One region of the Roseateles sp. So40a genome, then DNA from elsewhere that is predicted to be linked to it. Evidence: predicted binding sites of a transcription regulator. Region 1 holds the regulator's gene; the other holds the start of a gene.
The links. The regulator LexA, encoded in region 1, represses DNA repair genes until DNA is damaged. The targets are predictions, from matches to a motif close to ACTGTATNNNNATACAGT.

Region 1 (14,666 bases):
GGCGACCTGCTCGCCCAGTTGGACAACACCAAGGCCAGCGCCGCGCTGGCGGATTCCAGCGAAAAATCCGCGGCGCTGAACGCGTCGCTCGCTCGACTGCGCGCGGAGACGCTCGGCACTCCCTATCGCCCTGCCGCCACCAACGCCTTCAGCGAACTGCAGCGCAAGCTCTACGAGCGCCGGCAGACCGCGTTGCGCGAGGAGCTCGCGGTGCTGACGACCTCCGCGGATCTCGCGCGGCGCGAGGTGGAGCTGAATGAGCCACTGCGCCAGGCCGGCGACATCAGCGCGGCTGAGTTCCTACGACTGCAACGGGCCGCCAACGAAGCGGCCGGCCTGGTGACCACCCGCCGCAACAAGTTCCTGCAGGACGCACAGGCCGAGCTGGCCAAGACCGAGGAGGACCTCGCCAGCATCCAGCAGGTGCTCAACGACCGTCGAGGCAATCTCGAACACATGCAACTCCGCGCACCGGTGGACGGGATCGTCAACCTGATCACGCAGACCACCGTGGGTGCGGTGCTGCGCCCGGGCGACGAGATCATGCAGCTGCTGCCCACCGGCGAAGACCTCATCATCGAGGCGCGCTTGCGCGCCGCGGACATCGGCTTCGTGCGCCCCGGCATGCAGGCCACGGTGAAGCTCGACGCGTTCGACTACAGCATCTATGGCGCACTGGACGGCACCGTGAGCTACGTCAGCCCGGACGCCTTGACCGAACGCACACCGCAAGGCGAACAGCCCTACTACCGGACGCACATCCGCATCACGGGCAAGCGTTTCCACGGCGAGAAGGCCGATGCCATCGTGATCCAGCCCGGCATGACCGCGACCGCGGAGATCATCAGCGGCCGTCACACGGTGCTGGACTACCTGCTCAAACCCGTCAGGAAGACCATGTCCGAATCGCTCGGCGAGCGATGATCCGCAAGCCGCCGCCCGACCTGTCGATGTTCGCCACTCACTTCGCGTCATTGACCCATCGTCGACTTCACCGACAACAACCCGGATCCTCAGGGGACCCCTCACATGATCACTGTCACCATCATCGAAGACGACGCCACCGTCCTGCAGCGGCTGATCGACGTCGTGTCTGCCAGCAGCGCCTGCCAGATCGTGGGCATCGGCCGCAACCGCGGCGAGTCGGTCTCGGCGATCCTGGCCAACCGCGCGGACATCTATCTGGTGGACCTGGGTCTGCCTGACGTCGACGGGATCGACCTGATCAAGCTGATCAGCGAGAAGTGCCCGGACGCCCACAGCATCGTGATCAGCACCTTCGGCGATGCCAAGCATGTGATGCGCAGCCTGCGCTCGGGTGCCTCGGGCTACCTGCTCAAGGAAGAGATCCAGCCCAGCCTCATCGACAAGATCATCGCCACCCACAACGGTCACGCCCCGCTGAGCCCCGCCGTCTCGCGCCTGGTGCTGGACAAGCTCGAGAGCCTGGAGACCGGCGTGAAGCCCAAGGTCGACAAGGCGCAGAAGCTCAAGGAGCTGGGACTCGGCCAACGTGAATGGAGCGTGCTGAACCTGCTGATCGAAGGCCTGCCGATCGTCGACATCGGCAACCGGTTGTCGATCTCCCGCTTCACGGTCAATCAGCATCTGCGTTCCATCTACCGCAAGCTGAACGTGAACTCCCGCGCCATGGCCACCAGCGTCGCGCGCATGCATGGACTGATCGACGAATGAATCAGGCCTGATCCGCGCGCCGTGCGGGCGCCTCGGTCGACACGCGTTCTGCGACGAAAGAAAGAAGCCGCCTTCAGGCGGCTTTTCGCCGTGCCCCCCGCCTCAGGCCGCGGCCAGGCCTTGTGTATCGGCGAGGGTCGCCGCAGGGGTCGGCAAGCGAGTGACTTCCGCGGCGGGGACTGGCGACATCGAAGGCGGCTTCAGGCGCATGCGCAGCAACTGCTGGCAGAGGAAGAACGTGGCGCGATCAAGGGCCCTCTGGGACTGGCCAGACGCAGCTTCGCGCAATCGGCGTCGACCCGTGGCGAGTTCCTCTCGCAGTTGCGAGGCCAGGTCGGCATCGCGTCCATGCGTGGCCGCGAGGTTGAGCACCGTCAACCAGCCCATCAGCAACGCGCGCGGCAGCGCTTCCAGGACCTCCTCCATCGTCTCGGCCTGGACGATCGTCTGCGGCGCATGCAGCGCCTGGATCCTCATCAACCGGACGACGACGGCCGGGTGCCGGCCCGCGAGCATCGCCAGCGAGCTCGCCTCCACGCCCGCGCGGGCCAGCGCCATCAATTGACCGATGACGCGCGGGTCGCATCCCGGCAAGGCAGCCACCGCGGTGGTCGTCGGCCGGGCGATCGCATAGCCCTGGAAGTAGTCGGCACCCGCGTCGCGCACACGCACCAGCGTCGCCTCGTCCTCGATCTTCTCGGCGATCACGGACAGGCCGAGCCGGTGGGCCTGGCGAATCAGCGCCGACAAGCGCCCCCCGTCCAGATCCGCCACGTCGACCTTGGCGAATTGCACCCAGGGCGCCAACGCCCAGCGCGGGTCGTCGAGTCGCTGCACGTCGTCGAGCGCGAAACGGTAGCCTCTGCCGTGGAGCTCACGGAGCCGCCGCGTCAGGGCCTCGTCCACGGACACGGTCTCCAGCACCTCGATCACGCCGATGTCCGGCGTCACCGTCTCGGCGATCGGGCTCATCAGCGTGCGCGCATCCATGTTGATCAGCAGGTCCCCCAGCGGGTGTTCCGCCGCGGGCGTGCGCGTCAGCAGCTCGGCATCGATCAGCGCGTTCGACAACACCGCCGCCGTGCCGTAGCCGCCGAGCTCCGGCCCGACCTCCCCATCGCGGGCGTTCCAGCGGAACAGCAGCTCGGTCGCGACCACGCGACCGGTCCGATCGATGATCGGTTGGCCGGCGTAGCGAACGTGGGTACCGAGGTCTTCCGCACCGCTGACGGGGGTGCAACCGGAGTCGTGGGGACGGGGCATGGGTGCTCGAAGGCAAAGGGAGAAAAGCAGGGCTTCATGCTATGAATCGCCCGCTCAGCGCCGAATAACAACTCCTTGTCATCCATGACCAGTCGCTAGCAGTTGAAGGTGGGTCGCCCCCACTTCGATGGTGGCGACGCGGGCGCCCCGTTTGCCGAAGTCGAACACCGTCCGCCGCGAGGCGTCGCACCGGAACCCCGGCGCGAGACCTCGTCGACTCATCCGCCGACCTCGGACCGTCGGCCGCCGCAGGGAGATACTCCCCCTCGCAGGCGACGACACAGCCGCCCGGGTCGTTGGGTTTTCTTATCCGGATCACAAGGAGAAACAACATGCAGATGCGACACACCCGACTGGCCGCCGCCGCCCTCGCCGCCGCCGTCCTCGGCGGTTGCGCCAACATGGATGAACGCCAGCGCGGCACCGCGGGCGGTGCGGCGATCGGCGCGGTCTCGGGCGCGGTCATCAGCTCCGCCACCGGCGGCAAGGCAGGCACCGGTGCATTGATCGGCGGCGCGCTCGGTGCGGTGGCCGGCAACGTCTGGTCGCGCCACATGGAGGACAAGCGCCGCGCGATGGAGCAGGCCACGCAAGGCACCGGCGTCGAGGTCACGCGCACCGCCGACAACCAGCTCAAGCTCGACGTGCCGAGCGACATCTCCTTCGCCACCAACAGCGCCGCCGTCGAGCCGCGCCTGCGTCCGGTGCTGGATGCCTTCGCCAACGGGCTGAACAACAATCCGTCGCCGACGGTGGTGCGGGTCGTGGGCCACACGGACAACACCGGTTCCGACGCGATCAACGACCCGCTGTCGCTGCGTCGCGCCGAGAGCGTGCGCGGCTACCTGGCCGACCGCGGCGTGCGCGCCGACCGCATCGAGGTGGCGGGCCGCGGTTCGCGCGAGCCGCTGATGTCGAACGACACGCCGGAGAACCGCGCCAAGAACCGGCGCGTCGAGATCTTCCTGCGTGAGCCGCAGCAAGGCTCGGGCGGCTGAGGCCGGCGCGCCTGTCGCCCGCGTGGCGGCGCGACGGTGACGGGCCTGGGTAGCATCCAGCCCCTATGAACCCGTCGCCCGCGCCACCGCCGCCCACACCCCAAGCCGCGGGCGCTTCCACCGGTCTGCTCCCGCTGCTGTTCGTCGCGGTGTGGAGCACCGGTTTCATCGGCGCGAAATTCGGACTGCCCGACGCGGAACCGTTGACCTTCCTGTCCTGGCGCTACGCGGCCGTGCTCGTGCTGATGCTGCCCGTGGTGCTGGTGCTGCGCGCGCCGTGGCCCGGCTCGCTGCGGGCCTGCGGACACATCGCCGTGACCGGACTGCTGGTGCATGGTGTCTACCTGGGCGGCGTGTTCACCGCGATCTCGCACGGCCTGCCCGCCGGGATCACCGCGCTGGTGGTCGGCCTGCAGCCGCTCGTGACCGCGCTGGGCGCGCGCGCCTTCCTCGGCGAGCGCATCGACCGCCTCCAGTGGCTGGGGCTGAGCCTCGGTTTCATCGGCGTCGGACTGGTCGTCGCGCAAAAGATCGCGGCGGTGCCCGGCGGCGCCCTCGTGACGATGCTGCTGCCGGCGATGCTCGCGCTGCTGGGCATCACCGTCGGCACGCTGTACCAGAAGCGCTTCTGCCCGTCCTTTGACCTGCGCACCGGCTCGATCATCCAGTTCGTGCCCAGCCTGATCGTCACCGCCGCGCTGGCCGCGGCCACCGAGACGATGCAGGTGACCTGGTCCGGGCAGTTCGTCTTCGCGCTCGCCTGGCTGGTCCTCGTGTTGTCGCTGGGCGCCGTCAGCCTGCTCAACGTGCTGATCCGTCGCGGCAGCGCGGTCCACGTCGCCAGTCTGTTCTATCTGACGCCACCGGCCACGGCGCTGATCGCCTGGGGCCTGTTCGGGGAGACGCTGTCGGTCCTGGCCATGGCCGGCATGGCCCTGGTCGCCGTCGGCGTCTGGCTCGCGCGACGCCGGGCCTGAGCGCGTCCGCTCAATCGGCCAGCAGGCGCAGCATCAACTCGACGCGCGCGGCCCACGGCGACAACGCGGCGCCCGGCTCGTCGCTCGCGCCAACGATGCGTCCCTGGGCGCAGCGGGTGGTCCGCCACACCGGCACACCGGCTTCCTTCAGCGCGCGCACCGGTGCCTCCAGGGCCTCATGCAGCGTGCCGTTGCCGGTGCAGGCGAGCACCAGTCCCTGCAGGCCCGCCACTCGCCAGGCCTCGATCGCGCGCGCATCAGCGCCCGCGTGACTGCCCAGCACCTCGACCCACGGCCAGGCCTGACCCCCGGCCGGCAAGCGTGCCACACCGAGCGCCTCACCCGCCGGCCAGTCGCGGAAGCGGCGCAACACGCCCTCCTCCACCACCGCCAGCGCGCCGGCGTCGGGGCCCGCCTCGAAGGCATCCAGACGATATGAATGCGTCTTGCGGAGCTCCAGCCCCGACCACACCTGACCTGCCACCACGGCAACGACGCCCGACACGCCCTCGGACTCCGCCACGGCAACCGCGTCGAGCAGGTTCTGCGGTCCGTCGGCCTGGATGGCCGTCGCGGGCCGCATCGCCGCGGTGAGCACCACCGGCTTGCGCGGCGCCAGCACGCGTTGCAGCAGGTAGGCGGTTTCCTCCAGTGTGTCCGTGCCGTGCGTGATCACGACGCCGCGCACCTCAGGCCGCTCGAGGTGCGCCTGCACCCGGCGAGCGAGTCGCGCCCAGGTCGCGTGATCCATGTCCTTGCTGTCGAGCTGCGCGAGCTGCTCGGCCTCCAGGGAGCGACTGGCCAAGGCCGGCACGGCCGCCACCAGCGTGTTCACGGACAGCGAGCCGGCCTTGTAGCCGACGTTGTCCGTCGCACTGCCGGAGGCTCCGGCGATCGTCCCGCCGGTGCCGATGATCACGAGGGTCTGCGCCGCGCTTTGCAATTTATCGTCTCCTGTATAAAAATCCAGATGCTGGATGAATTCTCAGGCACGCATCGAACAGTCATGCACCCCGCTGTGGGGTGAACCGCTTCGACCCGGCTTCGTGGCATTCAGCCTTCCCCACCGAATAAAGGCCTGTGCTCGTGGAAACACCGCCCAAACTGACCGCCCGCCAACAACAGATCTTCGATCTGGTCCGCGACAGCATCGAAAGCACCGGCTCCCCGCCCACGCGCGCGGAGATCGCGCAGCAGCTGGGTTTCAAGTCGGCCAATGCCGCCGAGGAACACCTGCAGGCGCTGGCCCGCAAGGGCGTCATCGAGCTGGTGGGTGGCACCGCCCGCGGCATCCGCCTGCCGTCGACGGCGCTGCGCCAGGTCAACCGGGCCCGGGAGCACAGCCAGTTCGCGTTGCCGCTGGCCAGCCTCGCACAGCTGACGCTGCCGCTGGTGGGCCGGGTGGCCGCCGGCGCGCCGATCCTCGCGGAGGAACATGTCGAGCAGCACTATAGCGTCGACCCTTCGATGTTCTCGAAGGCGCCGGACTTCCTGCTGCGCGTGAAAGGCATGAGCATGAAGGACATCGGCATCATGGACGGCGACCTGCTGGCGGTGAAGAAGGTCAGCGAGGCGCGCAACGGTCAGGTGGTTGTTGCGCGGATCGGCGAGGAGGTGACCGTGAAGCGCCTGGAGCGTCATGCCGACGGCATTCGACTGCTGCCCGAGAATCCGGATTTCCAACCGATCGACGTCACGCCCGATGAACAGTTCGCCATCGAAGGCTTGGCGGTAGGTTTGATCCGTTCCGGCGGCTTCCACTGACCATGACGGCCGCCCGCACCACCGCGCGCAAGTCGCACAGCAAGGCGGCCTCAGCGGAGACCTGCACGCAACTGCGGCAGATTCCCAACATCGGACCGGCGATGGTCCGCGATTTCCAGTTGATGGGCATCCATCAGCCTGCGGATCTCGTCGGTGCCGATGCCTTCGCGCTGTATCAGGGCATCTGCAAACTGACCGGGAAACGCCACGATCCTTGCGTGCTGGATACCTATATGGCCGCTGTTGATTTCATGAATGGCGGCCCACCCAGGGATTGGTGGAGTTACACCGCCCAGCGCAAACGCGAGTATCCGGATCTGTGAAGAAGCCGGATAGATCGCCGCATTCGGGTTCACACTGAAATCCCGGCGAATGATGGCGCCGACAGAATGCGTGTGAAACCAATGCCGGAAAAGAAAAAACCCTGCCGACTTGCATCGACAGGGTTTCAATGTTGGCGGAGTGGACGGGGCTCGAACCCGCGACCCCCGGCGTGACAGGCCGGTATTCTAACCAACTGAACTACCACTCCTAAGACGACGTTGTTAAGCACGTCATTCTTGTTCGCGGACAAGTTGCGCTGCAAATCTCCAGATCCATACAGATCTGCGATGCAGCCAAGCCTTGTCAAACTTGGCGTCCCCTAGGGGATTCGAACCCCTGTAATCACCGTGAAAGGGTGGTGTCCTAGGCCTCTAGACGAAGGGGACTGAACCTTCTCGCATCGACTCAGACCGCGCCCAGACTTCCCGAAGGAATTCTGGTGGAGGTAAGCGGGATCGAACCGCTGACCTCTTGCATGCCATGCAAGCGCTCTCCCAGCTGAGCTATACCCCCGAATGCTTTCGCATCGAATCGGTACGCTGCCCGAGTCTCAAAACGTTGGCGGAGTGGACGGGGCTCGAACCCGCGACCCCCGGCGTGACAGGCCGGTATTCTAACCAACTGAACTACCACTCCAGATACTCAAGATCTTTCGATCCGTCGCATCAAACTCTTTTCTATCTCTTGTCGCATCGATCCGATCAATTGCTTGACCGTATCGCTGCGTCGATATCGTTACTATACCTGATTTTGACAACGATCAAATCGATTTCCGAAGAATTTTTCGATTTTCTCGTTCAATCTCTAAGTCAGTAACCAAGCTCGACAACTTGGCGTCCCCTAGGGGATTCGAACCCCTGTAATCACCGTGAAAGGGTGGTGTCCTAGGCCTCTAGACGAAGGGGACTAAACCTTCATTCCTTGAACCGCGCGCCACACAAACCGAAGTTTGGTGGAGGTAAGCGGGATCGAACCGCTGACCTCTTGCATGCCATGCAAGCGCTCTCCCAGCTGAGCTATACCCCCTTCGGGGATTCGATCCGACTTCTTTTCGGCTTCCTTGAATCTCGTCGGGGAGCTGACGCTCCCCGTTTTGATTCGCTGTCTGCCGCTTCGAAGTTCGTTTCGAACATCGCGCTGTTCAAGCGAGAACAAGAGTATAGACCGAGTTTTAAACGGAACGCAAGCGGTTCAACAAAATTTCTTTGTCGAAGAGTTCCAGCACCGCATCGACCGATGGCGTCTGCGTCCGGCCACACGCCAGCACCCGCACCGGAATCGCCAGCTGCGGCATCTTCAGGCCGTGGGCGGTGATGGTTTCCTTGATCGCGGCATTGATCGCGGCCTTGTCCCACACGGCCAGCGCCTCAAGCTTGTCCGCCAGCGCCAGCACCGCCGGCTTCACGGCGTCGGTCAGGTGCTGGGCGCGATCCGCCTCGCTCGGGGTCACCGGCGACACGTACATCGCCAGCCAGTCCGTCAGCGCCACGGTGGTGCTGCAGCGATCCTTGAACAGCGCGCACAGTGCTTCCAGGCGGGCCGGCGCGGCCAGGCCGCGCTTGGCCATCTGGGCCGTCACCAGTTCGGCCAGGCGGGCGTCGTCGGCCAGCTTGATGTAATGGGCGTTGACCCACTCGAGCTTCGCCGGATCCCACTGGGCCGGGCTCTTGGAAATGTGGCTGCCGTCGAACCACGACACCAGTTGCTCCCGCGAGAACAGCTCATCGTCCCCATGGCTCCAGCCCAGGCGCGACAGGTAGTTCAGCATCGCCTCGGGCAGGTAGCCGTTCTCCTCGTAGGCGGTCACGCTCACCGCGCCGCGGCGCTTGGACAGCTTCAGGCCATCGTCACCCAGGATCACCGGGATATGTCCGAACGCGGGCAGCGGGGCGCCCAGCGCGTTGAACAGGTTGATCTGCCACGGCGTGTTGTTGATGTGCTCGTCGCCGCGGAAGACGTGCGTGATCCGCATGTCCCAGTCGTCGATGACGACGGCGAAGTTGTAGGTCGGCACGCCGTCCGGACGCAGCAGTATCAGGTCGTCGATCTCGCGGTTGTTGATCGTGATCGGGCCCTTGACCACGTCATCCCACGTGACGTCGCCGTCGATCGGATTCTTGAAACGCACCACCGGATCGACGCCCGAGGGAATCGCCGGCAGCGTCTTGCCGGGCTCGGGACGCCAGGTGCCGTCGTAGCGGCGCTTCTCGCCGCGCGCTTCCTGACCGGCCTTCATCGCGGCCAGTTCCTCGGGCGTGCAATAGCAGCGGTAGGCGGTGCCCGCGGCGATCATCTGATCGATCACCGCGTGGTAACGCTCCAGGCGCTGCATCTGGTAGATCGGGCCCTCGTCGTACTCGAGGCCCAGCCACTTCATCGAGGCCAGGATCTGGTCCACCGAGTCCTGCGTCGAGCGCGCGACGTCGGTGTCCTCGATGCGCAGCACGAATTCGCCGCCGAAGTGGCGCGCGTAGGCCCACGAGAACAGCGCCGTGCGGGCGGTGCCCAGGTGCAGGAAGCCCGTCGGGGATGGCGCGATGCGGGTGCGGATCGGAGAGGTCATAGCGAGTTCAAACCACGGGCCAGGTCGGCCTTGATGTCTTCGATGTCTTCGAGGCCGACCGCGACGCGGATCAGCCCCTGCGTGATGCCGGCGGCCTGGCGCTGCGGCTCGGTGAGCCGGCCGTGCGAGGTGCTGGCCGGATGCGTGATGGTGGTCTTGGTGTCGCCCAGGTTGGCGGTGATCGAGCAGATGCGGGTGTGGTCGATCACGTGGAAAGCGGCCGCGCGGCCGCCGTCGGTCGCCGCATTAGCACCACCCTTGACGATGAACGCCACGACCGCCCCGCCCTGCCCGCCTTGCTGGCGCATGGCCAGTTCATGCTGCGGGTGCGACTTCAGCCCCGGGTAGTACACGCGCTCCACGCCCGGATGCGCTTCCAGCCATTCGGCCAGCACCGCGGCGCTGGCGGTCTGCGCCTTCATGCGCACCGACAGCGTCTCCATGCCCTTGAGCACGACCCACGCGTTGAACGGCGACAGCGACATGCCCACGGTGCGCATCACCGGCGTGAACACGTCGTTGACGTACCTGGCCGGTCCGCACAGCGCGCCGGCGATCACCCGGCCCTGACCGTCCAGGTACTTGGTCCCGGAGTGGATGATGAAGTCCGCGCCCATCTTGGCGGGCTGCTGCAGCGCCGGCGAGGCGAAGCAGTTGTCCACGGCCAGCAGCGCGCCATGCGCATGGGCGATGTCGGCCAGCGCCGCGACGTCGCAGACCTCGGTCAGCGGGTTGGTCGGCGTCTCGGCGAACAGCAGCTTCGTGTTGGGCTGCAGCGCGCTCTTCCATTCGGCGAGGTCGGTCTGCGACACGAAGGTCGTCTGGACGCCGAACTTGCCGAACTCCCCCTGCAGCAGCTTGATCGTGGAGCCGAACACCGAGCGCGAGCACACGACGTGGTCGCCCGACTTCAGAAGCCCCATCACCAGCAGCATGATCGCGGACATGCCCGAGGAGGTCGCGATGCAGGCCTCGGTGCCCTCGAGCGCGGCCAGCCGGCGCTCCATCATCATGACCGTCGGATTGGAGAAGCGGCTGTAGACGAAGGCCTCTTCCTCGTTGGCGAAACGGCGCGCGGCGGTGGCCGCGTCCGGATGCACGAAGGAGCTGGTCAGATAGAGCGCCTCGGAGTTCTCTCCCCAGGGCGACGGCGGCAGGCCCTCGCGCACCGCGAGCGTGTCCAGTCGCGCGTCCTCGGGCAGGCCGACGCGAGGAATGCCGCCCGGGATACTGCTGCCCTTCGCGTCGTCCGCCATCACTGGTCCCCTCCGCTCTGCAGCGCCAGACGGCTGCGCGCGGGCAGGTCCTCTTCCTCGGGCTGCGACTTGCGCTGGGCCTGCATCGTGGCGAAGTCCTCGGCGGTCACGTCACCGGTGATGTACTGGCCGTCGAAGCACGACGCCTCAAAACCGTTCAGTCCTTGGCGCAGTTGGCCGACCACGCGCTTCATCGCGTCGACGTCCTGATAGATCAGCGCGTCGGCGCCGATGAACTGGCGGATCTCCTCGATCGAGCGGCCGTGGGCGATCAGCTCCTCCTTGGTCGGCATGTCGATGCCATACACGTTGGGGAAGCGCACCGGCGGCGCGGCGGAGGCCAGGTAGACCTTCTTGGCGCCGGCCTCGCGGGCCATCTGCACGATCTCCTTGGAGGTCGTGCCGCGGACGATGGAGTCGTCCACGAGCAGCACGTTGCGGCCCTTGAACTCGAGACCGATCGCGTTGAGCTTCTGGCGCACCGACTTCTTGCGCGTGGACTGGCCCGGCATGATGAAGGTCCGGCCGACGTAGCGGTTCTTGACGAAGCCTTCGCGATACGGTTTGCCGATGCGGTGCGCGAGCTGCATCGCCGACGGCCGGCTCGATTCGGGGATCGGGATCACGACGTCGATCTCGCTGGGCGGGATGGTCGAGATCAGGCGCTGGGCCAGCGTCTCGCCCATGTTCAGCCGGGCCTGATAGACGGAGATGCCGTCCATCACCGAGTCCGGGCGCGCCAGGTAGACGAACTCGAACATGCAGGGATTGAGCGACGGACTCTCCGCGCACTGCTGCGTGTGGACCGTGCCGTGCGTGTCGATGAAGAGCGCCTCGCCGGGCGCGAGGTCACGCGTCAGCGTGTGGCCGGTGCCCTCGAGCGCGACGCTCTCGCTGGCCACCATCACCTCGCCGTTGGCGGCCTGGCCAAAGCACAGCGGACGGATGCCGTAGGGGTCGCGGAAAGCGAGCAGGCCGTGACCGGCGATCAGCGCGATCACGCCATACGAGCCCTTGATGCGCTTGTGCACCGTGGCCACGGCCTTGAAGATCTGCTCGGGCGTGAGCGGCAGGTCGCGGCCAGCCATCTCCAGCTCGTGCGCGAGCACGTTGATCAGGACCTCGGTGTCGCTCTCGGTGTTGATGTGACGGCGGTCGACCTCGAAGAGCTCGTCCTTGAGCGCATGGGCGTTCGTCAGATTGCCGTTGTGCACGAGCACGATGCCGTAGGGGGCATTGACGTAGAACGGCTGCGCCTCCTCCTCGGAATAGGCATTGCCGGCCGTCGGGTAACGGACCTGGCCGAGACCGACGTTGCCGGGCAGCGCGCGCATGTTGCGGGTGCGGAACACGTCGCGCACCATGCCGCGGGCCTTGTGCATGAAGCACTTGTGGCCCTGCATCGTGACGATGCCGGCCGCGTCCTGCCCGCGATGCTGCAGCAGCAGCAGCGCGTCATAGATCAGCTGGTTGACCGGCGCCTTGGAAATCACACCGACGATGCCGCACATGGGAGGTCCTTCAATGCTCTGGAAACTGGGAGGAAACGGAATTCGGGATCAAGGCCTGATCGTTCGGGATGTTCAGGCCGGAATGTAGTCGTGCAGGGCCGTGGGCAACAGCGGCTTGACCTGCGTCAGGGTCACCTGCAGATACGGCACGATCTGCGACTCGACCCACGGCGCCGAATGCACCGCCGGCGTCATGGCGACGATGACCGTGGTCAGCAGCGCCAGCAGCACCGCGCGCAGCACACCGAAGCCCGCGCCGCACAGTCGATCTATCACGCCGAGCGGCGTGGCATGGATCACTGCCCGGATCAACTTGGCGGCGATGCCCCACACCAGCAGCACCAGCACGAACGCGAGCACCAGGCCCAGTGCATGCAGCATCGTCGGGCCGACCTTGTCGATCGGGATGAAACGCTCGACCAGCGGCGCCACGAACGGGCAGGCCAGGTAGGCCACGATCCAGCCCGCGATCGTCATCAGCTCGAACACCAGGCCGCGCCAGGCGCCAAGCAGCACCGAGATCACGAACAGGCCGATCAGCGCGAGATCGACCCAGTTCATCGCGCGGCTCCGCGAGGGCTGGGGATCGGGCGTGGCGCGAGGCGGTCATGGCCGGGCATCGTTCGTATCTCCGTGCCGGCCCGTCAGAGCGTCAGCACGGCCGAGGACAGGCCACCACCACGGACCTTCGCCGCGACCTTGTCCGCCTCGTCCCGCGAGTTGAAAGGCCCCACCCGCACGCGGATGCGTCTGCCGTCGGCGGTCTCCACCGCCTGGGTGTAGGTCTTCAGGCCCAGGCGCTCGACCTTGGCGCGCACGTCCTGCGCGGCCTTGCCGTCGGCGTACGCCCCGACCTGCACGATGAATCGGGCGCTGCCCGCGGCCGCGTCGACCTTGCGTTCGGGCGAGGACCGGCCCTCGAGCAGCGCCTGCGCGCGAGCGGCATCGGCCGCGCGCGTGTCGGGCTTGGCTTCAGGTTTGCGCTCCGGCTTGACCTCCGGCTTCAGGTCGGGCTTGCGCTCCGGCTTGAGCTCGGCGCGCGTCTCCGGTCTGGTCTCGGGCTTGCGCTCGGGTTTGGGCTCGACGATCGCCGGACGGGCGGGCTCGGCCATCGTCGCGCGCTCATCGGGCTGCGTGGTCATGCGCGTGGGCGGCATCGCCTGCGCGACCTGCTGTTCGGGCGTCACGCCGGGACGCGATCCCGGCGGGGGCACCGCGCGGTCGGCGTCAGCCTGCTCGGCGGACTCGGTGATGATGCCGCGGCCGGCGTCGGCCTCGGTCGTGCCGCGAGCGCTCTGCCCCGTCGGCGCCGGAATGCTCAACGGCGGCGTGCCGTCCTTGCGCGGGATGTCGATGGGCAGGTCCACCGGGATGGAGCGGGGCTGGGTCTCGAAGGCCAGCGGGAACACGATCACCGCCACACCCACCAGCACCGCCGCTCCGATCAGGCGGCGCCGCGCGCGCAGGCGCAGTTGCTGGACGTCGTCGACCGCCTCGGCGCCGCCGCGCGAGCGGCCTCGGCCGCTGTCGGCGCGCGCCCGGTCGCCACGCTCACCGCCCCGGTCGCCGGAATCGTTCGCTTCGCCGCGCTTCAGGAAGGACAGAAAACCCATGTACTCGGATGACCTGGTTGATGCCGCGCCGTCGCCGCCCCGAAAGCGGGAAGCGGCCCCTCCGCATTTACGGACGGGGCCGCCGACTTCAATCGCGACAGATTCGAATGCAGCGTTGCGATGCGTTCAACGCGGGCGTGTCAGGACTCGGATTCCGGCTGGACGCCGCCGCCCAGCCTCGGGATGCCGTTCTTGAGGATGCCGCCCACGGTGAAGAACGAACCGAAGACCAAAATTCTATCAGCGGGGTCCGCCTCGGCGGCCGCGGCGGCCAAGGCGGACGCCGGATCCGCGTGCAGCGTGAACGCCACGTCCTTGGGCGTCTGCAGCGCGCCCGCGGCACGCGCCTCCTCGAAGCGCTGCGACAGCGCCTGGGCGCTCGCCGCACGGGCGATCGGCAGGTCGCAGAAGTGCCAGTGGTCGATCAGCGGCGAGATGCGCGCCAGGATGTTGGCCAGGTCCTTGTCGGCCATCGCGCCGAACACCGCGCGGGTGCGCGGGAAGAAGCCCATCTGGTCCAGGTTCTGCGCCAGCGCCGCCACGGCGTGCGGGTTGTGCGCCACGTCCAGCACCAGCATCGGCGAGCCCGGCACCACCTGGAAGCGCCCCGGCAGCTCCACCAGCGCCAGCCCGGCGCGCACCGCCTGTGCGGAGATCGGCAGCCGCTCGTAGAGCGCCTCGAACACCGCCAGCACGCCCGAG
Region 2 (14,666 bases), 2.3 Mb from region 1:
CAGCAAACCCAGCCTGCTGCAGCGCGTGAAGCCGCTGTTCCAGGGTTTCGACGTCCCGTTGCTGCTCGCGATGGCCTGGCTGATGGGCCTGGGCCTGATGTGCATGTATTCGGCGGGCTACGACCACGGCACGCGCTTCGTCGATCACGCGCGCAACATGGTGCTGGCGATGGGCGTGCTCTTCGTGACGGCGCAGGTGCCGCCGCAGCGCCTGATGCAGCTGGCGCTGCCGCTGTACGGGATCGGTGTCACCTTGCTGGTGGCGGTGGCCTTGTTCGGCATCAGCAAGAAGGGCGCGACGCGCTGGCTCAACATCGGTGTGGTGATCCAGCCCTCGGAAATGCTCAAGATCGCCGTGCCGCTGATGCTGGCCTGGTGGTTCCAGAAGCGCGAGGGTCAGCTGCGCCTGCCCGACTTCATCGCCGCGTTCGTGCTGCTGGTGGTACCGGTGGGGCTGATCGCCAAGCAGCCGGACCTGGGCACCTCGCTGCTGGTGCTGGGGGCGGGGCTCTACGTGATCTTCTTCGCGGGGCTGTCCTGGAAGCTGATCATTCCGGCGCTGGTGCTGGCCGGCGCGGGCATCACGGCGCTGGTCTTCAGCGAGGATCAGATCTGTCAGCCCGACGTGAAATGGGTGGTGCTGAAGGAGTACCAGAAGGACCGCGTGTGCACGCTGCTGGACCCGACGAAGGATCCGCTGGGCAAGGGCTTCCACATCATCCAGGGCGAGATCGCGATCGGCTCGGGCGGCGTGACGGGCAAGGGCTTCATGAAGGGCACGCAGACGCACCTGGAGTTCATCCCGGAACGCACGACCGACTTCATCTTCGCGGCCTATGGCGAGGAGTTCGGGCTGATCGGCGCTGCGGGGCTGCTCATCGGATTCACGGCGCTGATCCTGCGCGGACTGGCGATCGCGCATGAGGCGCCGACCTTGTTCTCGCGGCTGCTGGCGGGCGCGATCACCTTGAGCTTCTTCACCTACGTGTTCGTGAACATGGGCATGGTGACCGGCATCCTGCCGGTGGTGGGCGTGCCGCTGCCGTTCATCTCGTACGGCGGCACGGCGATGGTGACGCTGGGGCTGTCGCTGGGCATGCTGATGTCGATCGCGAAGAGCCGCGGGGGCACGCAGCGGTGATCAGCTCCCGCCGCTCGCCAGCGGATGCGCGGCGAAGCGCACCGTGAAGCGCGCGCCCGGACCGCCCCCATCGGCCTCCGCCTGACGCCGCGCGCGGGTGTCGTCCACCGAGATCTCCGCGTCGTGCTGCTGCACGATCTCGCGCACGATCGCCAGACCCAGGCCCGAGCCATCGACGTTGGTGCCCAACGCGCGATAGAACGGCTGGAACACCTGCTCGCGCTCCGCCTCCGCGATGCCCGGCCCCGAATCCTCGACCTGCAGCACGCACACCTGTCCGAACGGATCCTCGACGACACGCACCGTCACCGTCCCGTCGCTGGGCGTGTACAGCAACGCGTTGTCGACCAGGTTGCGGATCAGCTCGCGGATCAGCAGCGGATGCCCGTGGATCCGCAGCCCCGCCTGGCTCGCCTCCGGTCCCTCGTACCCGAGATCCAGCCGCTTCTCCATCGCGCGCGGCACGAAGTCGCGCACCGTCTCGATCGCCAGCACCGCGAGGTTCACCTCACTGCGCCGCGCCGCGTGCTCCTGGTCCTCGGCCCGCGCCATCGCCAGCAACTGGTTGACCATGTGCGCCGCGCGCTGGCTCGAGACCGCGATCTGCTTGAGCGAGCGGCGCAGCTCCGCCGGCGAGCTCCGGCCCTCGTCGATCTCGCGCTGGGCCAACTCGGCCTGCGTGCGCAGACCCGCCAGCGGCGTCTTGAGCTGATGCGCCGCGTCGGCCAGGAAATGCTTCTGCGCCCGGATGGACTGGTCCAGCCGCTCCAGCAGGTCGTTGATCGCCTGCACCAGCGGCGCGACCTCGTCCGGGATGCGCTGTTCATCGATGGGGCTCAGGTCGGAGCTGTCGCGCGAGCGGATCCGCCGCTGCAGGTCGTTGAGCGGCGCGATGCCGCGCGCCAGCGCCAGCCACACCAGCAGCACCGCCAGCGGGAGGATCACGAACTGCGGCAGGATCACGCCCTTGATGATCTCGTTGGTCAGCCGCGAGCGCTTGCCCAGCGTCTCCGCGACCTGCACCAGCATCATCTTGTCGCCGCCGGCCATCCCCTCGGGCACCACCCACAGGTAGGACACCCGCACCGCCTCGTTGTTCACCTCGTCGAAGCGCCGGTTGACCTCCCACGGCACGATGGGGGGCTCCACCTCGGGCACCGGCAGCAGCGCGTCGCCGCTGAGCAGTTCCCCGCGCAGACCCAGCACCTGGTAATAGACCGTGTCCGTCTCGTCGGCGCGCAGCAGCGCCGCCGCCTCGGGCGCGAGCGCATACCTCGAACGCCCCTTGCGCGTGGTCGCGTCGCCGGGCGCCGGCTCGGTCACGACCTGCAGGCCCAGCGTACGCGCCATCTCGTCCAGCTCGCGGTCATACGGCTTGTTGGCGATGCCCTGGGCCACCAGCCAGGTCAGCGCGACGCTGATCGGCCAGATGACCAGCAGCGGCGCGAGCATCCAGTCGAGGATCTCGCCGAACAGCGAGCGATGGCCGGACGATTCAGACGCCATGCCGCGTGCGGTCGTGATGCGGGGTCAGAACGGAAGGGCGCGCCAATCGCCGAGCGGGCTCAGCCCGGGATCTTCTCAAGGCAGTAACCCAGGCCGCGCACCGTCGCGATGCGGATCGGCCCCTGCTCGATCTTCTTGCGCAGCCGGTGGATGTAGACCTCGATCGCGTTGTTGCTGACCTCCTCGCCCCACTCGCACAGGCGCTCGACGAGCTGGTCCTTGCTGACGAGCCGGCCGGCGCGCTGCAGCAGCACCTCGAGCAAGGACAGCTCGCGCGCCGACAACTCCACCATCTGCTCGTTGATGTAGGCCACGCGTCCGGTGGCGTCGAAGGTCAGCGGTCCATGACGGATCACGCTGGAGGCGGTGCCCAGGCCGCGGCGCGTCAGCGCGCGCACCCGCGCCTCCAGTTCCTGCAGCGAGAACGGCTTGGCCATGTAGTCATCCGCGCCCAGGTCCAGCCCCTTGACCCGTTCCTCGATGCTGTCGGCCGCGGTCAGGATCAGCACCGGCAGCGAGGAACCCCGCGAGCGCAGCCGCCGCAGCACCTCCAGCCCGTGCAGCTTGGGCAGGCCCAGGTCCAGGATCAGCAGGTCGAACTCATGCGACGCGAGCGCCGCGTCGGCCTCGCTGCCGCTGCCGACCTGGTCCACCGCGCAGCCCGATGCGCGCAAGGAGCGCAGCAGGCCGTCGGCCAGGACTTGGTCGTCTTCGGCGATCAGGATGCGCATGTGTCGTCCCCTCTGGTTATGGAGACATTCTAGGGAGCCGCCTGCGCGTGTTCCCTAGGCGTTTCCGAGCCATGCGAGGGCACCCGTCAGGGGGCGTCGGGTCAGGCCCGCGACAGGTTCGTCGGGGGAGGTCTCCCGCTGATGGTGGAAATCGGTGGGATCGCGCCGTGCTGGCTCATCCCATGAGCCACCCGCTGCCTAAGATGGCTGCATCGGACCTCAAGCAAGCCGCCACGCGGATCGGCCCGTTCGACAAAGTACTGTACAGATATACAGATTGCGCCATAATCCGCCGCAGCCCAACAGGAGAAGATTGCATGGACGCCCCCGTGAAGAACGCCAACACCGAAAAAGCCAAGGCCCTGCAGGCCGCCCTCGCCCAGATCGAAAAGCAGTTCGGCAAGGGCTCGATCATGCGGCTGGCCGAAGGCGAGAAGATCGAGGACATCCAGGTCGTCTCCACCGGATCGCTGGGCCTGGACATCGCGCTGGGCGTCGGCGGCCTGCCGCGCGGCCGGGTGATCGAGATCTACGGGCCGGAATCCTCGGGCAAGACCACGCTGACGCTGCAGGTCATCGCCCAGATGCAGAAGCTGGACGGCGTGTGCGCGTTCATCGACGCCGAACACGCGCTGGACGTCCAGTACGCGCAGAAGCTGGGCGTGAACCTGCAGGAACTGCTGATCAGCCAGCCCGACACCGGTGAACAGGCGCTGGAGATCGTGGACTCGCTGGTGCGTTCGGGCTCGGTGGACCTGATCATCATCGACTCGGTCGCGGCGCTGACGCCCAAGGCGGAACTCGAGGGCGAGATGGGCGACGCGCTGCCCGGCCTGCAGGCCCGCCTGATGAGCCAGGCGCTGCGCAAGCTGACCGCCACCATCAAGAAGACCAACTGCACCGTCATCTTCATCAACCAGATCCGGATGAAGATCGGCGTCATGTTCGGCAGCCCGGAAACGACCACCGGCGGCAACGCGCTGAAGTTCTACGCCTCGGTCCGCCTCGACATCCGCCGCATCGGCTCGATCAAGAAGGGCGAGGAGGTCATCGGCTCCGAGACCAAGGTCAAGGTCGTGAAGAACAAGGTCGCGCCCCCGTTCAAGACGGCGGAGTTCGACATCCTGTACGGCGAAGGCATCAGCCGCGAGGGCGAGATCATCGACATGGGCGTCACCGCCAAGATCGTCGAGAAGGCCGGCTCCTGGTATGCCTACAGCGGGGAGAAGATCGGCCAGGGCAAGGACAACGCCCGCGAGTTCCTGCGTGAGAACCCGGATCTGGCGGTCGAGATCGAGAACAAGATCCGCGACTCGCTGGGCATCCCGCTGCTGGGCGGCGCGACCAGCGACGCTGAATAAGCACGGGGCACCCACGGCATGACCCCGACCGAAGGCCGGCGGGGTCGTGCCTCGCAGCCCTTGTCGCTGAAGGCGCGAGCGGTCGCGCTGCTGGCCCAGCGCGAGCACAGCGCGATGGAGTTGCGGCGCAAGCTGCTGCGCATCGCGCGAGACCGGTCGGCACAGGCCGCGGGCAGTGATGGCGTCGAGTCCAGCTCCTCGGAGGAGGACGTCCCGGATCTGGGCGAAGAAGTCGACGCCGTGATCGCCTGGCTCCTGTCCAACGGCTACCTGGACGAATCCCGGTTCGTCGAATCCCGCCTGCACGTGAGATCGCAGCGCTTCGGCCAGCGACGCATTGAACAGGAGCTGGCGCAGCACGGCCTGGCGCTCGACGCGGATCAACGCGCGGCGTTGTCAGCGGGTGAGCTCGACCGTGCCTGCGAGCTGCTGCGTCGCAGGTTCGGAGAGGGTGCGCCCGAGGACGCCTCCGCCGAGGCCAAACGCCTGCGCTTCCTGATCGGTCGCGGATTCGGTCCGGAGCTGGCCCGGCGGGCGGTTCGCCGCGTGGCCGCCGGGCCTGACACCTGAAGCGGTGACACGCGGTGATCGGCGCCCGCTAGCGCTGAAACTGCCCGTAATTTCGTGCGCCACGCGCAGCTTGCGGGCCGCTGACAAGCCTACGCCAGTGCGCGTCGCAACCGCGCCAAAGGCCTGATGCAGCGCAGCATGCTACATTTTCGGCTTCGCAAATCTGCCCGCTGACGTTGTCCGCGGGCGTGTTTTTGCGTGTTTGCACCGGTTTATGTCTTCCACCGCCTCCCCCGAGCGCCATCCGCCGCACCTCCGTCGCACCGTCGACGCGCGTGCCTATGGCCGCGAAGACGGGGGATCCGAGGCGCTGGCGTGGCTGATTCCTGCACTGCAAACCTCCTCTCTGCGCCGGCACCGCGGACTGTTCGCGGCGTTGGCGGCCTCTTCCTGATCCATCCATCAAGCGAGACCTCCCTATGAAGATTCACGAGTACCAGGGCAAGGAAATCCTGCGCCAGTTCGGCGTGCCGGTGCCGCGCGGCATTCCCGCGTTCACGGTGCAAGAAGCGGTTGAAGCCGCGCAGAAACTGGGCGGCCCGGTCTGGGTGGTCAAGGCGCAGATCCACGCGGGTGGCCGCGGCAAGGGCGGCGGCGTCAAGCTGGGCAAGAGCCTGGACGACGTGAAGGCGCTGTCCGAGCAGATCCTCGGCATGCAGCTGGTCACGCACCAGACCGGCCCGGCCGGTCAGAAGGTCCGCCGCCTGTACATCGAGGAAGGCGCGGACATCAAGAACGAGCTGTACATCTCGCTGGTGACCGACCGCGGCACCCAGAAGGTGGCCTTCATCGCGTCGAGCGAAGGCGGCATGGACATCGAGGAAGTCGCGCACTCGACCCCCGAGAAGATCATCACCGAGTACATCGATCCGCTGACCGGCATCACCACCGAGCAGTCGAAGAAGATCGCCGCGGCCATCGGCCTGACCGGCGCCTCGGTGGACCAGGCCGTCGACCTGTTCGCCAAGCTCTACAAGTGCTACATGGACACCGACGCGTCGCTGGTGGAAATCAACCCGCTGAACTGCGACTCCAAGGGGAACCTGATCGCCCTGGACGCCAAGTTCAACTTCGACGCCAACGCCCTGTTCCGTCACCCGGAAATCGTCGCCTACCGCGACCTGGACGAAGAGGATCCGGCTGAGATCGAAGCGTCCAAGTTCGACCTGGCCTACATCTCGCTGGACGGCAACATCGGCTGCCTGGTGAACGGCGCCGGTCTGGCCATGGCCACGATGGACACCATCAAGCTGTTTGGCGGCGAGCCGGCCAACTTCCTGGACGTCGGCGGCGGCGCCACGGCCGAGAAGGTCACCGAGGCCTTCAAGATCATGCTGAAGAACCCCGAGGTGAAGGGCATCCTCGTGAACATCTTCGGCGGCATCATGAAGTGCGACACCATCGCCGAAGGCGTCATCACGGCCTGCAAGGCCGTCAACCTGAATGTGCCGCTGGTCGTCCGCATGAAGGGCACCAACGAAGAGCTGGGCAAGAAGATGCTGGCCGAGTCCGGCCTGCCCATCATCGCCGCCGACACCATGGCCGAAGCCGCGACGAAGATCGTTGCCGCCGTCAAGTAAGCCGCCGACCCAGCCAAGGAATACGACATGAGCATTTACATCAACAAGGACACCAAGGTCATCACCCAGGGCATCACGGGCAAGACCGGTCAGTTCCACACCCTGGGCTGCCAGGCCTACGCGAACGGCAAGAACGCTTTCGTCGCCGGCGTGAACCCCAAGAAGGCGGGCGAGAAGTTCTCGGACATCCCCATCTACGGCACCGTCAAGGAAGCCGCGGCCCAGACCGGCGCGACGGTCTCGGTGATCTACGTGCCGCCCGCGGGCGCCGCCGCCGCGATCTGGGAAGCCGTCGAGGCCGACCTGGATCTGGCGATCTGCATCACGGAAGGCATCCCCGTCCGTGACATGCTGGAAGTGCGCAACAAGATGAAGGCCAAGGAAGCGGCCGGCGGCAAGAAGACGCTGCTGCTGGGCCCGAACTGCCCCGGCCTGATCACGCCCGACGAGATCAAGATCGGCATCATGCCCGGCCACATCCACCGCAAGGGCCGCATCGGCGTGGTCTCGCGCTCCGGCACGCTGACCTATGAAGCCGTCGCCCAACTGACCGAGATCGGCCTGGGCCAATCGTCGGCCGTCGGCATCGGTGGCGACCCGATCAACGGTCTGAAGCACATCGACGTGATGCAAGCCTTCAACGACGATCCGGATACCGACGCCGTCATCATGATCGGTGAGATCGGTGGCCCGGACGAGGCTGAAGCCGCCCGCTGGTGCAAGGCCAACATGAAGAAGCCGGTCGTCGGTTTCATCGCCGGCGTCACCGCCCCTCCCGGAAAGCGCATGGGCCACGCCGGCGCGCTGATCTCGGGTGGTGCCGACACCGCCGATGCGAAGCTCGCCATCATGGAAGAGTGCGGCTTCACCGTGACGCGCAATCCGTCCGAAATGGGCAAGCTGCTGAAGGGCCTGCTGTAAGTAGCAGGAAAAACCTGATGCTGGAGACCGCCGCTGCGTAATTTCACGCACTGCGGTTCCGGGGGGTGAAAGCGGACAATCCGTTCGCTTTCCCCGAACCGAAGAAGGGGCCCGACGGGCCCCTTCGTTCGTTCAACCCTCCAACGCTTTAGACTGGGCCCTTGTTCGCGCAAGGTCCCGGCGCGGACCCCCATCTATGGACATGCTCTCCAGCCCCGAGTTCTGGCTCGCCGTCGGCCAGATCATCCTGATCGACATCCTGCTGGGTGGCGACAACGCCGTCGTCATCGCGCTTGCCTGCCGCAAGCTCCCACCGAACCTGCGCACCAAGGGCATCCTGTGGGGCACCGCGGGTGCCATCGTCCTGCGCGTCGTGCTGATCTTCTTCGCGCTGACGCTGCTGAAGCTGCCGTTCCTGAAGCTGGTCGGCGGTGTGCTGCTGCTGTGGATCGGCATCAAGCTGCTACTGCCCGAGGCGGAGGATGACCACTCGAAGATGGAAGCCAGCGACAAGCTCTGGGGCGCCGTGAAGACGGTCATCATTGCCGACTTCGTGATGAGCCTGGACAACGTGATCGCCATCGCCGGCGCTGCCGAGGGTGCCGGTTCCCATCACCAGATGCCGCTGGTGATCTTCGGCCTGCTGGTGTCGATCCCCATCATCGTGTGGGGCAGCCAGCTCGTGATCAAGCTGATGGACAAGTTCCCCATCGTCATCACGCTGGGCGCGATGCTGCTGGGCTGGATCGCCGGGACGATGGTGGTCACCGATCCCGCGCTCAACAGCTGGGTGCCGATGCAGGCGGGCAGCAAGCCGGGCACGACCGAGGTCCTGCCGCAGGTCTATTACGCCCTGGGCGTCGGTGGCGCGCTGTTCGTGCTGGCGGTCGGCAAGCTGCTGGCCGCTCGCAAGCCGGCACAAGCCTGACGAAAGGCCCGCCATGTCATGAGCGCCTCCGGCTTCCTGAAGCGACTGCTGGGCCGGGGTGCGTCTGACGACGAAGGCTTCGCCGCGCCCGATTCATTGCCGACGACGCAGCCGATGCCGCGATCGGCGGGCGTGGCGCTCGACAACTACGAGATTGGCGAGGAAATCGGTCGCGGCGCGATGGCGGTGGTCAATCGCGCCGTCGACCGGCGCAGCGGCGTGACCGTCGCGATCAAGCGGCTGGCGCTGCAGCGCGAGTTCTCGCCGGACGATCTGGTCGATGTCCGCGACCGCTTCATGCGCGAGGCGAGCGCCGCGCGTCACCTCGATCACCCCGACATCCTGCGGGTGCTGGACGCCGGCGAATGCGCGGGCGACACCTGGATCGCGATGGAATACGTCGTGGGCCAGGACCTCAGCCACCACACCCGCCCCGGTCAGCTGCTGCCGCTGCGAGAGGTGCTGCTGCTGGGCGCGCGTCTGGCGAGAGCGCTCCAGTACGCCCATGGTCACGGGGTCGTGCATCGCGACATCAAGCCGGCCAACGTGATGCTCGAGCGCGCCTCGGGCAGCGTGAAGATCATGGATTTCGGCATCGCCCGGGTCGCCGACGGCAGCCGGACGCGGACCGGCCTGGTGCTGGGCACGCCGTCGTACATGTCGCCCGAGCAGCTCGCGGGACTGCAGGTCGATGGCCGCAGCGATCTCTATTCGCTGGGCGCCATGCTGTTCCAGTTGCTCACCGGCAATCTGCCGCATCAGTCCGAGTCCATGGCGACCCTGATGCACCAGATCATGAATCAGACCGCCGCCGATGTCCGCCAGCTCCGTCCGGAGCTGCCCGAATCGCTGGCCCTGGTGGTGGCGCTGGCGTTGGAGAAACGTCCCGAATTGCGTTACCAGCGCGGCGACGTGCTGGCACAGGACCTGGAGGCCGTGCTGAGCCAGATTCCGGTCGAACTGGCCAATAGCACTGGCGCCACACCCCCCCCACCGGCGGGACAGGCATTCGAGCAAACTTTGCGGCTACAGTCCCAGGGCGCAGTGCACAATCCCCTTCCCCCAGCCGATCCCGCCAGCAAGACATGACCCTGGAGTTCTTCAGCGCCACCGACACCGGACGTGTGCGCGACAACAATGAAGACTCGGTCGCCCTGGAGCCGGGCGTCGGGCTGGCGGTTCTCGCGGACGGAATGGGCGGCTACAACGCCGGGGAAGTCGCCAGCCAGATGCTGACGACCTTCATCAAGTCCGAACTCGGACGCTGGCTGTCGGAGGCGGGCCAGCATGCCACCGACATCGACGTGCGCCGCGCGATGGACATCTGCGTGGACAACGCCAATCGGGCGATCTTCAACGCGGCCAACACCAATCCGCGGTATGCCGGGATGGGGACGACCCTGGTGCTGGCGGTGTTCCGGGAACAGAGCCTGCTGCTGGGCCATGTCGGCGATTCGCGCGCTTACCGATATCGCGAAGGGCAACTGGTGCAACTGACCCGTGACCATTCGTTGCTGCAGGAGCAGATCGATGCGGGTCTACTGACACCTGAAGAAGCGGTGTTCAGCAGCAACAAGAATCTGGTGACACGGGCGGTCGGCGTGGAGGACACGGTGATGCTCGAGGTCCATCAGCACGAGTTGCTGCCGGGTGATCAGATCCTGCTGTGCAGTGACGGACTGTCCGACATGGTCGATGACGTCAGCGTGGCACAGGTGTTGCAAAGCCACAGTGACCTGCCCGAAGCGGCGCAGGCGCTGGTGGACGCAGCCAATGACATGGGCGGCAAGGATAATATTGCGATCGTTCTGGTTCGCGCGGAAAGTCGCACCAAGCCATGGGCGTGGTGGCCATTCAGTCGTAACAATGGGCGCCGCTGAGGCGGCCCACTACAAATAAAGACAGGACTCGAGGTCAAGCATGGGCAAGCTGGTGGTGTCGCTGGACGGCGTGGTGATCAAGGAAGTGCAGATCACCAAGGACAAGACCACGCTCGGCCGTCGGCCGTATAACGACATCGTGATCGACAACCTCGCGGTCAGCGGCGAACACGCCGTGCTGCAGATGGTTGGCGCCGATGTGTTCATCGAGGATCTGAACTCGACGAACGGCACGTACATCAACGGCAAGGCGATCAAGAAGCAGCTGCTCTCGCACAGCGATGTGATCGAGGTCGGCAAGTACAAGATCAAGTACCTGGTCGAGGACAACGCCGATTACGAGAAGACGATGATCCTGCGCCCGGGCACGGCCCCGAGCAGCGGTTTCGGTCTGCCTTCCTCGTTCGGTGGCCTCGGCCCGGCGCCGGTGGCGACCTCGCCGGCGGCGATCAAGGTGCTCAACGGCCCGGCGGCCGGCCGCGAGGTCACGCTGACCAAGGTCGTGACGACGGTCGGCAAGCCCGGCGTGCAGGTGGCTTCCATCACCAAGCGTCCCAGCGGCTACGTGTTCGCGCATGTCGAGGGCAATGCCCGGCCAGTGGTCAACGGCGCGCCGCTGACCGCGGAATCGGTCCCGCTGAAGAACGGCGATGTGATCGAGCTGGCCGGCACGCAGATGCAGTTCGTGCAGGTCTGACGACGCACGGTGACGCGCCCGATGCCCGTCGCCATGGGCCTTCCGGGCTGTCATGGATGTATCGAGATGCTTCCGTTCTGTCGGGCGATTGCCGACACGCGTGCAGGTTTTCACGGCATCCCGGCGGGGTCGCGTAAGCGACGGCAATAAGTCCCCAGTTCGAGGATTCGGCGCTTAGCGCGGTGCGGCGCTGCCTCTACAGTGCAGCGCATGAAGATTCGCGTGCTCGGTTGCGCCGGCGCCCTGGCGGCTGGCTACAGAACCACCTCATTCCTGCTGGACGACGATGTGCTCATCGACGCCGGCAGCGGTGTGGCCGAGCTCACCGTCGATGCGATGGTCCAGGTCGATCACATCCTGGTCACGCACTCCCATCTGGACCACGTGCTGGCGATCGGCCTGCTCGCGGACACCGTGCAGCGCCGTCGCGCGCAGGCGGGTCGACCGCCGGTGCGGGTTCATGCGCTGCCGGAGACCCTCGAAGCCCTGCGCGCCCATGTGTTCAACGGCGTGATCTGGCCCGATTTCACCCGGCTGCCCACGCGGGAGCGCCCCGCGCTGACCTTCCATGAATTTGCCGTCGGCGAGCGCCTGGACCTGGGCCGCGGCCGACAGGTCGAGGTGCTGAGCGCCGCGCACACGGTGCCGGCGGTGGGTTTCGCGGTCGATGGCGGCGAGAGCGGCCACTGGGTGTTCACCGGCGACACCGGCCCGAATCCGGCGCTGTGGCAGCGCCTGGCGGAGATCCGCGTGGCTCACCTGATCATCGAATGCGCGTTCGGCGACGACGAATGCGGCTTGGCGGGCATCAGCAAGCACCTGTGCCCGACGACCTTGCGCGAGGAGCTCGCCAAGCTGAACGGCGCGATCGACGTCCACATCACCCACATCAAGCCGGGCGAGCGCGCGGCGGTGATGGAGGCGGTGACGGCGATCAAGACGACGCATCGGATCTCCGCGCTGGAGAACTTCCAGGAGTTCACGCTGGGCTGACGGCTTCTTGACGATCTCCCCCGCCGCCCGCGCTGGATATCCACCGCGGGCGGTGTTGTTTTCAGCGTTGCCCTCGGACGGGGGAGTTCACCGGAATGGGGGGCGACAAACTTTGTCAGGCCGGCGGCGGGTGACAAATCTGGGCAGGTGGGCTGACAAAAAGCGTCAGTCGTCCGTGGCGATCAGCGCACGATGCCCCGATGAGGCGTGATGTCGTTCACGATTTGCAGAAGCAAACGGGCTGGCACGGGCCCTGCGTACAGAAGGCTCGTCTCTACCTCACTCTCTCTCCTAGGAGTTTTTCAATGAAGCGCGTTCAACAAGGTTTCACCCTGATCGAACTGATGATCGTCGTGGCGATCATCGGCATCCTGGCTGCCGTGGCCCTGCCGGCCTACTCGGACTACATCAAGAAGTCCAAGGTTTCGGAAGTCGTTGGCGTTGCCAGCCAGCCGAAGGCCGCCATTCAGGAATGGCTGTCGGTCAAGGGCTCGTTCCCGGCTGACCAAGCCACGCTGGGCCTGGAATTCAACCCGACCAAGTACGTGTCGGCGATGACCTACACCGGCGGCACCACCGCTGTCCTGACCGCCACGGCTCAAGCCATCGGCACCGGCGTGGACGCCAACAACATCGTCCTGACCGGCACCCGCGTCACCAACGGCGGCACGCTGACCGACCAAGTGACCTGGGCCTGCACGGGCACCATCCAGGCCAAGTACCTGCCGGCTTCGTGCAAGGGCACCTGAGCCTGAGCCTCTCGGCTGACGCCCCTCGCGGGCGTCATCAATGAATGGAGCCTCCGGGCTCCATTTTTTTTGGCGACTCGGCCGCCCGTTGGAGGCCGAGTCTCCGGCGTTACCATCTGGCCGCCTTGAACCTGCAACACGCCTCCACCCGCTCCCTCCCTCAGGCTTGGCTGGCCATCGGCCTCGCTGGCGCGCTGTGGGCCGTGCCGCTGCTCTACAACGCGATCCCCACTCGGCTGGGCCCGCACGATGTCGCGCGCATCGCGCAGCTGGTGCTGCTGGTGGCCGGCGCGGCGATCTGGGCCTTGTCTCCGACGGGTTTCTCGACGTCGCCAACCCAGCGGACAACCGGATCGCGCGCGACGCCTTCCTGGACATCGGCGGCGCTCGCCACGCTGGGGTTGCTGATCCTTGCCTCTTGCCTGACCGCGGTCCATCCGCTGATCGCGGTGCGGGAGGTGCTGCTGCTGGGCAGCGTGCTGCTGCTGGCCCGGCCTCTGGCGCTGGCGCTGTCAGACCACGCCATCCGCGACCGCTTCCTGGATGTGATCACCGTCGGTGCCGCGATCCATGGATCGATCTGGGCGGCGATGCTGGTCGCCGCCTGCTTCTCCAGCGAGCCCTTCACGCCCTGGGAGCTGGTCTTCGGTTTCGACAACCCGCGGTTCCTGAACCATGCGCAGACCATCGCGCTGCCGCTGATCGGCGTGGTGCTCATGCGGCAGGGGGGCTCGCGCTGGCTACGTGCCGCCGCCGCCATCGCCCTGATCACGGCCGGTGCGCTGCTCTCCCTGTACGTGGCACGGGCCACCACGCTGGGCCTGCTGGTGGGCGCGATCGTCGCCGCCTGCGTGCTGGGCCGGCCGGCCTGGCGTTACGTCGCGGGCACGGGCGCCGCGCTGGGCGCTGGCGCCCTGGCGATGGGATTGGCCTGGACCTTGTGGTTGCGCCACCTGACCGTGCCCATGATCGACAACGTCCTGCACACGCACCGGCGCAACGTGCTCGTGGACCAGGCCGTCGATCTGTTCCTGAGCTCGCCGTGGCTGGGCGTGGGGCCCATGCACTTCGCGCAGACCGTCAATCCGGTGGCCGCGCATCCTCACAACGTCTACCTGCAGCTGCTGTCCGAGTGCGGCGCCCCGGCCTGCGCGCTGATCGTCGTGCTGGGCGTGGTCTTCCTGCGGGGACGTTTCGCCGATCTGCGTCGAGTGGCGTCGTCGAACACCGCCCTGGCCGGCGCGCTGTTGGCCGCCACGGCCGCTATGCTGGTCGACAGCGCGTTCTCCGGCAACTGGGTCATGCCGATCTCGCAGCTCTGGATCGCGGTGCTCATCGCGCTGCTGCTCGGTCTGCGTCCCGGTGACGCGCAGCGAGCACCCCGGACGCGGACCGGTCTGGCCGCGCGGCTGGTGGTCCTCACGGCCATCGTCGTCGCGACGGGGCAGGCCTTCGTCGAGGCGGCGGACGACGTGCCCCACGTTCACACAGGCGAAGCGATGAAAATGTCCATCGGTCGAGCGGCCCTGACGCCGCGTTTCTGGTCTCACGGTTGGTTCTGATGTCGACTTCCCTGAAAGCCCCCTTCGAATGGCGCCGCCGCGCGCGC

Region 2: recA (recombinase RecA) is a predicted target of LexA. The motif match lies at 3,638-3,655, and genes of this name have one in related genera.

The regions. Positions count from the first base shown of each region.
Region 1 is NZ_CP182288.1:1,965,330-1,979,995, reverse strand. Features, by position in the region: gene ACNI65_RS09195 (HlyD family type I secretion periplasmic adaptor subunit) at 1-924, shown strand, start outside; gene ACNI65_RS09190 (response regulator) at 1,030-1,695, shown strand; gene ACNI65_RS09185 (EAL domain-containing protein) at 1,798-2,958, opposite strand; gene ACNI65_RS09180 (OmpA family protein) at 3,297-3,956, shown strand; gene ACNI65_RS09175 (DMT family transporter) at 4,022-4,933, shown strand; gene ACNI65_RS09170 (asparaginase) at 4,944-5,876, opposite strand; gene lexA (transcriptional repressor LexA) at 6,020-6,697, shown strand; gene ACNI65_RS09160 (helix-hairpin-helix domain-containing protein) at 6,700-7,020, shown strand; tRNA gene ACNI65_RS09155 (tRNA-Asp) at 7,153-7,229, opposite strand; tRNA gene ACNI65_RS09150 (tRNA-Glu) at 7,332-7,407, opposite strand; tRNA gene ACNI65_RS09145 (tRNA-Ala) at 7,459-7,534, opposite strand; tRNA gene ACNI65_RS09140 (tRNA-Asp) at 7,581-7,657, opposite strand; tRNA gene ACNI65_RS09135 (tRNA-Glu) at 7,853-7,928, opposite strand; tRNA gene ACNI65_RS09130 (tRNA-Ala) at 7,972-8,047, opposite strand; gene gltX (glutamate--tRNA ligase) at 8,193-9,584, opposite strand; gene ACNI65_RS09120 (O-succinylhomoserine sulfhydrylase) at 9,581-10,840, opposite strand; gene purF (amidophosphoribosyltransferase) at 10,840-12,351, opposite strand; gene ACNI65_RS09110 (CvpA family protein) at 12,424-12,912, opposite strand; gene ACNI65_RS09105 (SPOR domain-containing protein) at 12,996-13,964, opposite strand; gene folC (bifunctional tetrahydrofolate synthase/dihydrofolate synthase) at 14,105-14,666, opposite strand, start outside.
Region 2 is NZ_CP182288.1:5,417,956-5,432,621, forward strand. Features, by position in the region: gene rodA (rod shape-determining protein RodA) at 1-1,141, shown strand, start outside; gene ACNI65_RS24705 (sensor histidine kinase) at 1,142-2,647, opposite strand; gene ACNI65_RS24710 (response regulator) at 2,707-3,378, opposite strand; gene recA (recombinase RecA) at 3,696-4,739, shown strand; gene ACNI65_RS24720 (regulatory protein RecX) at 4,758-5,309, shown strand; gene sucC (ADP-forming succinate--CoA ligase subunit beta) at 5,729-6,889, shown strand; gene sucD (succinate--CoA ligase subunit alpha) at 6,917-7,810, shown strand; gene ACNI65_RS24735 (TerC family protein) at 8,007-8,738, shown strand; gene ACNI65_RS24740 (serine/threonine-protein kinase) at 8,757-9,827, shown strand; gene ACNI65_RS24745 (Stp1/IreP family PP2C-type Ser/Thr phosphatase) at 9,824-10,618, shown strand; gene ACNI65_RS24750 (FHA domain-containing protein) at 10,659-11,315, shown strand; gene ACNI65_RS24755 (MBL fold metallo-hydrolase) at 11,526-12,308, shown strand; gene ACNI65_RS24760 (pilin) at 12,614-13,057, shown strand; gene ACNI65_RS24765 (O-antigen ligase family protein) at 13,183-14,619, shown strand; gene ACNI65_RS24770 (pilus assembly protein) at 14,619-14,666, shown strand, end outside.